Regions from separate parts of the Pantoea anthophila genome, predicted to be linked through region 2. Evidence: predicted binding sites of a transcription regulator. Region 2 holds the regulator's gene; each other region holds the start of a gene.
The links. The regulator LexA, encoded in region 2, represses DNA repair genes until DNA is damaged. The targets are predictions, from matches to a motif close to TNCTGTATGTACATACAGNA.
Positions count from the first base shown of each region.

Region 1: the regulator LexA is predicted to act here: its motif matches at 2,294-2,313, upstream of mutH (DNA mismatch repair endonuclease MutH).
Region 3: the regulator LexA is predicted to act here: its motif matches at 1,892-1,911, upstream of dinG (ATP-dependent DNA helicase DinG).

Region 1 is NZ_CP110473.1:792,030-795,290, forward strand. Features, by position in the region: gene OJ965_RS06325 (NADP(H)-dependent aldo-keto reductase) at 1-86, opposite strand, end outside; gene OJ965_RS06330 (YgdI/YgdR family lipoprotein) at 238-456, opposite strand; gene OJ965_RS06335 (TerC family protein) at 575-1,285, opposite strand; gene mutH (DNA mismatch repair endonuclease MutH) at 1,385-2,062, opposite strand; gene rppH (RNA pyrophosphohydrolase) at 2,747-3,261, shown strand, end outside.
Region 2 is NZ_CP110473.1:3,654,719-3,657,979, reverse strand. Features, by position in the region: gene plsB (glycerol-3-phosphate 1-O-acyltransferase PlsB) at 1-558, opposite strand, end outside; gene OJ965_RS19570 (diacylglycerol kinase) at 686-1,054, shown strand; gene lexA (transcriptional repressor LexA) at 1,160-1,774, shown strand; gene dinF (MATE family efflux transporter DinF) at 1,875-3,197, shown strand; gene zur (zinc uptake transcriptional repressor Zur) at 3,240-3,261, opposite strand, start outside.
Region 3 is NZ_CP110473.1:2,713,771-2,717,031, forward strand. Features, by position in the region: gene dinG (ATP-dependent DNA helicase DinG) at 1-1,864, opposite strand, end outside; gene OJ965_RS15150 (GNAT family N-acetyltransferase) at 2,016-2,534, opposite strand; gene OJ965_RS15155 (helix-turn-helix transcriptional regulator) at 2,531-3,094, opposite strand; gene OJ965_RS15160 (MerR family transcriptional regulator) at 3,244-3,261, shown strand, end outside.

The DNA.
Region 1 (3,261 bases), 1.0 Mb from region 2:
TCGCTGTTCTGTTCGCCGAACGTCATGGTGCCCAACCCCAGCTGACTCACTTCCAGCGTGCTGTGGGGAATACGATGATAGTGCATTGCCAGCTTCCTTTTCTTTATCGGGAATAGAGCGAATGGAATGTTGTGTCCTGAGGGACTATAGCGCGAGCCATGGCGGGGAAGGAAGGGGGAAAAATCGGGGAAATCATCTGCCAGCGCAGAATGGGTGGCAGATGATTAAATCAGGCACTTAACGTTCAATGATCGTTGAAACCTCATCGCTGTTAATCTGCACTGCGTGACCTGACTGATCGGTGTATTCCACCAGGCCGGTCTCTTTATCAATGCTCGGCTTGCCTTCGGTCATAATCATGCGGCCATCTTTGGTCGCCATCACATAATCTGAACTGCATCCGCTTAATAACGCTGCGGTTATCACTACCGCTGCTAATCCTGCCAGCCCTTTCATCACGCCTTCCCCTCACAAATCGTCAAGTGCAAAAAGTGTAGTAATAAATGGTTTTGCCGGCAGGATTAATCGCAGAATTCTGAAAATATCCGGGCGAGCAGGCTCGCCCTTGACTTTATCAGGCGGGCTTTTTCTTACTGCGCATCAGGTTAAGGCACTCAACCGCCATTGAGAAGAACATGGCGAAATAGATGTAACCTTTTGGTACGTGGACCGCAAAACTCTCCAGAATCAGGGTAAAACCGACCAGAATTAGGAAAGAGAGGGCCAGCATTTTCACTGACGGATGGCGATCGACAAACTCACCGATAACCCGCGCCGCGAACATCATCAGCAGCACCGCGATCACGACTGCCGCCATCATAATGAAGAGATGATCGGAGAGGCCGATGGCGGTGATAACGGAGTCCAGGCTGAAAATAATGTCGAGCATCATGATCTGCACAATCGCGCCGAGGAAGGAGTGAACGCGGGTATTGTGTTCCCCTTCGCTGCCTTCAATCGTTTCATGGATCTCCATGCTCGATTTCCACAGCAGGAAAAGGCCACCGAACAGCAGGATCAGATCGCGCGCCGAGAAGGGGTGATCCAGCAGCGTAAACAGCGGATTAGTCAGACGGGCAACCCACGCGATTGAGGCCAGTAAGGCCAGACGCATCAGCATCGCGCCCATCAGGCCAATGCGACGGGCGCTGGCCTGCTGGTGTTTAGGCAGTTTCGCGACCACCAGTGACAGGAAAATGATGTTATCAATACCCAGCACCACCTCAAGGATGGTCAGGGTACCCAGCGCCAGCCAGGCGTTGGGATCGGAAATCCACTCAAACATACCGACATTCAATCCTAAACGAAAAGTAAACGGCGATTATACGCAATGGCTGCGCCGATCACCCACAAAATTGCGACATTTCCGCCAGGGCGGTGGAGTTCAGAGGAGAAAATGACGCGCCAGCAGGGGGCCGGTGAAACTTTTCTTCAGATAGAAACCGCGCGGCAGGGTCATGATCGGCTGGCCCTGATCGCCAATGCCCTCCGTCAGCGCTTTACTGTTGGCGGCCTTGGGTCGAATCTGCAGCCAGGCGCCATGCCGGGCGGTGATCTGCTCAACGCGACCCAGCACGATCATATCCATCAGCTCCTCCCAGTCCTGACGCAGCATCTCCTCCTCCTCTGCATCGGGGCTCCACAACAGCGGCGCGCCGACACGGCGATGCCGCAGTGGAATCTCACGCTCGCCCTCTACCGGGATCCATAACACCCGCGCCAGCTTGTGCCGCACGTGGCTGTTCGACCAGGTCACGCCGCTGTTACCGGTCAGGGGGGCGACGCAGACAAAGGTGGTTTCCAGCGGTTTGCCCTGTGCATCAATCGGAATAGTTTTCAGTTCGATACCCAGATGGGCAAAGTCCTGCTCCGCTTTGCTGCCTGCGCTGGCACCCAGATGCCACTCCAGCAGCATCCCGACCCAGCCTTTATCGCGTTTAAGATCGGCAGGCATGGGCAGCCCGGCGCGAGCGGCCAGCGTTTCCAGTGTTAATCCGGCTAACTCCTGCGCCCGGGCCAGCAGGCTGGCTTCATTTTCAGGCGGGCCTGGTGGGTGACTCATGTTGATAACTCTTGCTGGTTAAAATTTGAACAATAAAAAGAGGGTAACCTGTGCGGCTGAAATAAACCCTATCGGGCTTCGATAATAACATGATAGATCGTGCTTTTTTTAGTGGATCCGCATGATGTCACCCTCAGGCTGCCAGGGTTATCCCGGCTTACCCGCAACAATGAACAGGATCTCCAGCCCGGTTATCCACAGAAAAATGGGATAACCCCCTTCCCGATGCGGTACTGGTTCCATTTACAGCCTTGACTTTTCACGATCTGACCATAATTTCGTCGCTCTGGCCTAACCCTGAGCGATTCTCTGTGGATAAAAAGGGGTGTGGTGATATTTTAACCGATTGTCAGCGGGCGTGAATTTATCCGCCTGCCAGGAAACGCATTAACGTGGCGAACTTAAAGTTATTATTTTTTAAATCAAAGACATAAAATGCGGCCTCTTTTCAGCGGTTCAGAGTGCGCTGAAAAGGTTATTCAGTTAACTCCCGTGTTCTGCACAAAGCTATCCACAGAAAAGGTGAATAAGATCGATCATTTTTCTGATTACTGTTCATAACTTTACCATTTTCTGTGAGTTATCCCGACAGAGACGGCGCAACCCCCCATGAATCCAGTGGTTTACCGCCTGTAAGGAGTGTGAAACAATCAGCTTATTCAAATTTTGCTTTGAGGTAGTCCGGTGATCGATGATGATGGCTACCGCCCGAATGTTGGTATCGTAATCTGTAACCGGCAGGGACAAGTGTTATGGGCCAGGCGCTTTGGACAGCACTCCTGGCAATTTCCTCAGGGAGGCATCAATCCCGGTGAAACCGCAGAACAGGCGATGTATCGCGAACTGTTTGAAGAGGTCGGATTGCACCGGAAAGATGTCCGAATACTTGCCTCTACCCGTAACTGGCTGCGTTACAAGTTGCCAAAACGTTTGGTGCGTTGGGACACAAAGCCGGTATGTATCGGCCAGAAACAAAAGTGGTTTCTTCTGCAGTTAATGTGTAATGACGCGGATATCAATGTGCAGCACAGCAGCACGCCGGAGTTCGATGGCTGGCGCTGGGTCAGTTTCTGGTATCCGGTGCGTCAGGTTGTCTCCTTTAAACGCGACGTCTACCGCCGGGTGATGAAGGAATTCGCTGGCGTGGTGATGTCTATGCAGGAGAGTGCGGGGCAGCGAAACAATCCTGCCCATCGACG
Region 2 (3,261 bases):
CGACTTATCTGTCCCATGTTCCGTGGCCATACGCCGCAGCGACACGGTCGGCGAGAAGCGGACAAAGCTGTCGCGCCCATGCCAGATGACCGCAAAGAACTTCTGCACGCCGTTCAGCACCCGCAGGTGTGGTGTGGCTTCGCCCTGGACTTCACGTCCCGGTGCGCGGCCAAACATCACGGTGACGGGCAGCATCTGAATATCCAGCGTGGGATTATTGCGATGCAGGTCCAGGTAATCGTGGAAAATTTTCACCGATTCCACGCTGGGTACAAAATAGGGGAAGACGCGCGGGCCATCGTGGATAAAGACGTGGCGAGGCAGCAGGGAACCATCAATCTCCAGTGGAGAGAGCGGATCGGGCAGATGATGCCGCAGACACTGCGCGCGCAAAGTCAGTAAGTCAGCCTTCGAATCGTAAGGCAAAACATACATAATAGGTCGGGTCGGATCCAGACCATGTTCAGACACGGGATCGGCCGGAATGGCCTTACTCTTTACCAGAAACGAGAGTGGTAAATTAAGCAATTTATAATAAAGTTTACGCCAACCTGACATAGACAACATGAAGCCTCTTGTTAGCAAAGCGCCGCAAGCATACCAGAAAGTGCAGCGAAGATCTGTGGTGGTGCCAAATGCACGCAGCCCAGACATTGACGTCAATCCGATAAAAGGGTTCCCACACATGGCAAATAATGCCACCGGACTTATCAGAATAGTAAAAGCCGCCGGTTACTCCTGGCAGGGGCTGCGTGCCGCGTGGCAACATGAAGCGGCGTTTCGTCAGGAAGCCCTGGCTGCGCTGGCGGCGATCATTATCGCGTGCTGGCTGGACGTTGATGTGATCTCGCGCATCCTTATGATTGGGTCGGTGGTGCTGGTGGTCATCGTCGAAATCCTCAATAGCGCCATTGAAGCGGTGGTCGATCGCATCGGGCAGGAGCATCATCCGCTGGCGGGCCGGGCAAAAGATATGGGTTCGGCAGCGGTACTGCTGGCTATCTTACTGGCCCTGTTTGTCTGGATCGCGCTGCTCTGGACACATTTGCGATAAACCTTCCATAACGCGGCTCAGGCCGCGTTTTCCCTGACAATCGGTTTTCATTTCGCCAATACCTGTATATACTCACAGCGACTGTATAAACAACCAGGGGGCGGGATGAAAGCATTAACCAGCAGGCAGCAGCAGGTCTATGACCTGATTCGCGACCATATTACTTCAACAGGCATGCCGCCTACGCGTGCCGAGATTGCCGCGCAGCTGGGTTTCCGTTCGCCAAACGCGGCAGAAGAGCATCTGAAAGCGCTGGCGCGCAAAGGCGTCATTGAGATTGTCTCCGGCGCATCGCGCGGCATCCGTCTGTTAATGGAAGAAGAAGCCTCAGAAGGCATACCGCTGATTGGCCGGGTTGCTGCCGGTGAGCCCATCATGGCGCAGGAACATATCGAGACGCATTACAAAGTCGATCCGGGCCTGTTCAAACCTTCGGCGGATTTCCTGCTGCGCGTCAGCGGAATGTCGATGAAAGATATCGGGATTATGGACGGCGACCTGCTCGCGGTGCATAAAACGCAGGATGTGCGCAATGGCCAGGTCGTGGTGGCCCGCATTGACGATGAAGTGACGGTGAAACGCTGGAAAAAGCAGGGTGCTATCGTGCATCTGCTGCCTGAAAACAGCGACTTCGACCCGATTGTTGTCGATACGCGCGCCCAGTCGCTGACCGTGGAAGGTCTGGCCGTGGGTGTCGTACGCAACGGCGAATGGCTCTGATTCTGACGCCTGCGTGCATTCGCCTTTTCTGGTGCTATTCTGTCTGCCCTGATTTTGTCGCTGCCGCCTCTGCGCAGCGACACTGAGCACGGAATGGCGAATGCGCTTTATCACGGCAACCGATAAAAATCTCTGGCGGCTCGCGCTGCCCATGATCCTGTCAAATATCACCGTTCCCTTACTGGGCGTGGTCGATACGGCAGTGATTGGTCATCTCGACAGCCCCGTCTATCTTGGCGGGGTCGCGGTCGGGACGACCGTCACCAGCTTCCTCTTTATGCTGCTGCTTTTCCTTCGCATGAGCACCACGGGCCTGACGGCACAGGCCTTCGGGGCAGGCGACAAAGCGGCGCTGGCACGCGCCCTGGTCCAGCCGCTGATCATGGCGTTGCTGGCAGGTCTGCTGTTTGTCGCGCTGCGTTACCCCATTATTCAGCTGGCCACCCATCTGGTTGGCGGCGATCCTCTGGTACTGGCACAGGCCGGACTGTTTATTCAGATCCGCTGGCTCAGTGCGCCTGCCACGCTGGCGAACCTGGTGATTCTGGGCTGGCTGCTGGGCGTGCAGTATGCGCGTGCGCCGGTGATCCTGCTGGTGGTGGGGAACCTGGTGAATATCGTGCTCGACCTCTGGCTGGTCATGGGGCTGCACTGGGGCGTTGCGGGGGCAGCCACCGCCACGGCACTGGCGGAATATATCACGCTGGGCGTCGGTGGCATGATGGTCTGGCGGGTTCTGAAGCTGCGCGGCATTCCGTTCAGCCTGCTGAAACAGAGCTGGCGCGGTGACAGCGCCCGGCTGCTGCGCCTCAACCGGGACATTATGCTGCGCTCTCTTATGCTGCAGCTCTGTTTCGCCTCGCTGACCGTGCTGGGCGCCAGGCTGGGGCCGGAGGTGGTCGCGGTGAATGCCGTATTACTGATGTTCATTACCTTTACCGCCTACGCGCTCGATGGTTTTGCCTATGCCGTCGAAGCGTTTGCAGGCGAAGCGCATGGCGCAAAAGATGGCAGCAAACTGCTGCGCGTCTGGCACTCTGCCTGCCGACAGGCGGCGGCGGTGGCGCTCTTCTTCTCGCTGGTTTATGCCTTTACCGGCCCGCAAATCGTGATGCTGCTGACCTCTCTGCAGACAGTGCAGCAGGCGGCCGACCGCTATCTGGTCTGGCAGGTGATCATGCCGCTGATCGGCGTCTGGTGTTATCTGCTGGATGGGATGTTTATCGGCGCAACGCGCGGACGTGAGATGCGTAACAGCATGGTAGTGGCAGCCGCAGGCTATTTTCTGACGCTGCTGAGCGTGCCGGTGCTGGGCAATCACGGTTTATGGCTAGCGGTAACGGTTTTCCTGGCGCTGCGCGGCCTCTCACTGTGGCTCATCTGGCGCAGGCACTGGCGTCAGCACAGCTGGTTTGCGGCCTGAGCAGGCAGATCGTTTCTTGTCCGATAGTGATTGTTCCGCCGCTTATCCCCGTCGTCCGCGCTTT
Region 3 (3,261 bases), 940 kb from region 2:
GACTGTCTACCGGGGGAAAAGCGATTTTGTGAATATGCACCTGACTCAGCAGATCGCCTTTCAGATCCAGGCCTTCAGCGAAGGATTGCAGGCCAATCAGAATACTGGTTTCGCCTTTAGCAACCCGCTGCCGGTGCAGATCGACCAGGCGGCTGCGCGGCTGATCGCCCTGTACCAGCATCGACAGCCGCAGATCGGGCAGCGAGGTGACAAACTGCTGCATCGCCCGGTTGCTGGCAAACAGCACCAGCACCCCTTTGTGCTTTTTCTCTTTCATCTGCTGGCGGAAGAAACCGGCCATCTCGGCGATATGCTCCGCCTCATGCGACATCAGGGGTTCATAGCGCATCTGCGGGATGACCAGCTTGCCCTGCCCGACGTGGTTGAACGGGGAGTCGAGCGCCACAAAGCGGTCGCCCGCTTTTTCGCTCAGTCCCGACATCTCCTGCAGGCGGTTGAAGCTGTTGAGCGAACGCAGCGTGGCGGAGGTGACCACCACATGCGGGATTTTGCGCCACAGCATCTTCTCCAGCTGATCGCTGACGCGGATACCGGCGCAGTGAAACAGCAGGTGCGCCTGCCCTTCGCGCAGCTCGCGGGTGATCCATTTTGAAACCGGCGCGCCGGAGGCTTTCTCCATTGCCGCCAGCCGCCACAGTTTGCTGATCGATTCGAACCAGCCAAACTGGCGATTGAGCTGCAGCAGATTACGGTGCAGCCGCACGACGTCGACCTTGCCCGTCTGCTCGCTCAGCGCATTGATCAGGCCTTCACTCAGCCCGCGCAGCGCGTCACTGAGTTTAAACAGCCGGGCGCAGAGGTCGAGTAACTCCTGCGGCAGCGCCCCCAGTACAAAGCGATATTCGCCAGGCTGGTTATGGGGCGGCAGCAGCGGATTCAGCGCCTGGGCGGTCACCATAAGCAGTTCGCGCAGCTCATCGCAGTGCGCTTTCAGCCTTTCCGGGTTTGCCAGCGGCGGCGGCGATTTCGGCCGCATCTGGGTCATGATGCCGTCGACCAGCCGGATAAAGAGATCGAGCTGCAGGCTGCTCCAGCCCGGCGTGATGTCGGCGCTCATCTCCAGCGCATCGCGGGCCACTTCCGGCAGATGATGCCCCTCATCCAGCACCAGCATCAGGTTTTTAGCGGGCGGCAGTACCGACTCATTCTCCATCGCGGCCATCACCAGCGCATGGTTCGCCACCACCACATCCACCTGCTCAATCTCACGGCGCGCGACAAAAAAGGGGCATTCACGATACCAGCGGCAGTGCGCGCCCAGGCAGCTCGCCTTGTCGGTGGAGAGCCGCTGCCACAGGCTGTCGCTGACGTTCTCCTCGCTGTGATCGCGCAGGCCATCCCACTGATAGCGATCCAGCGACTTCTGCAGGCGGCCACACTGCGTCTGCTCCTCTTTGGTGCTGCTGACGGCGTCGTCGTCCAGATAGAGCAGCAGATCGCCCTGCTGATCGTCATCGGCTGCCAGCGCGGCCAGATTGCGCGGACAGACATAGCGTCTGCGTCCAAAGGCGGCAGTAAAAGTCAGATCGGGAATGATTTTTTTGAGCAGCGGCAGATCTTTGGTGAAGATCTGATCCTGCAGCGCCACGTTGGCGGTGCTGATCACCAGCCGTTTTTCCTGGGCGCGGCTGGCCGCGATGCCGGGAATAAGATAGGAGAGCGTTTTGCCCACGCCGGTCGGCGCTTCCACCGCCAGGTGGCGCGCATCGTCACCAGCCAGACATTTTGCCACTTCGGCGATCATCTGACGCTGCGGCGCACGCGGAATGAAATCAGGCACCTGCTGCGAAAGCGCTTTATACCACTGCGCTATCTGGCTTTTTACTGCGGCTGTCAGGGCCATGAGTTGCGTTACCACACCGAAAAAATGGCCTGTATTTTTACACAGTATCCCGGCGGCGTCAGCTTTCGTGCTGAATTTTTCGTGCGCCGTCGGAAATTTCAGCGGATAGCGTGGAGGCGTTCAGCGCCGGGTCGTCCGGCGCTGAAGCAGGCTACGCCAGCACCTTATACATATAGGTAGTGGCATCCAGCACGCCCGCTGTAGACTCGGCATAAAAGGGGATCGACCCTGCCACCTGCCAGCCCAGCGAACGATAGAGATCGCTGGCAACGTCACCGCTGCGGGTATCCAGCACCAGCAGCGTTTTTCCCTGCCCGCGGGCCAGCTGCTCAGCGCGCTGCATCAGTTCGCGGGCAATCCCCTGACGCCGCGCCTGCGGATGCACCAGCAGCTTGCTGAGGTCGGCCCGATGGCGGCCATTCGGCATCGCGCTGCGACTGAGGATCACCGTCGCCACAATCCGGTTGTGCTGACGCGCCACCAGCAGTTCGCTCTCCCCGCTGGTCAGACTGGTTACCCGCTGCTGCCAGAAGCGCGTCATCACCGCCACATCGGCGGCATCCACGAATCCGACACTGGCGCCATCGGCCACGCAGGCCTGAAGCACTGCCGTCAGCCCATCGATCTCCTGTTGTGCCTGTTCAGGTGAAAGCCTCTGATAATCGATCATGGTTTTGCCACCGCCAGCAGATAGTGTGCGCCTTCGATCAGATGCGCCTCGAAAGCCGATTTACCGGTGAGGTGAAAACGTAAACAGTCACCGGGCTTAAGCGTCCACTGCTGTTCGGCCACCGATACGGTCAGGCCGCCTGCCTGAAGCAGGATATGTTGCTCCAGTCCCTGGATGGGTGGCGCATCATATTCAATGCGTGCACCAGGCCGTAATTTGCCCTCTACCAGTTCGCATCTAAAATGAAGTGCGGGCGGTGACACATTGCGGCGGATAAAACCGCTGGACGGGTCATGCCAGACCGGTTGCTGATCATAAGGCACCAGCAGACTCGATGACTCCTCAACCTCACTCAGCAGGCGAGACATGGTTAATCCGTAGGCGGCACACAGCCGGTTAAGCAATGCGGCAGTAGGGCTGGTCTCGCTTCGCTCAATGCGCGATAATGACGCGCGACTGATGCCGGTGGCGACAGAAAGTTCATCCAGTGACCAGCCGCGTTGCAGGCGTAATTCTGCCAGCCTTACCGCCAGTCGTTGCTCCGTATTCAGCTCCGGCATGGTATTTTCTCATATAAGGGAAATATTCTCTGAAATGAGATATAGCTGAAAACAGGCGTATCAGTCAAGTTGTACATTGCGAAATGTATTGTACAACTTAACTGGCTTCGTTATGGTAATCGCACTCAGACCAATCGAAAGAGGCATTTATGACCTTATACAGTATC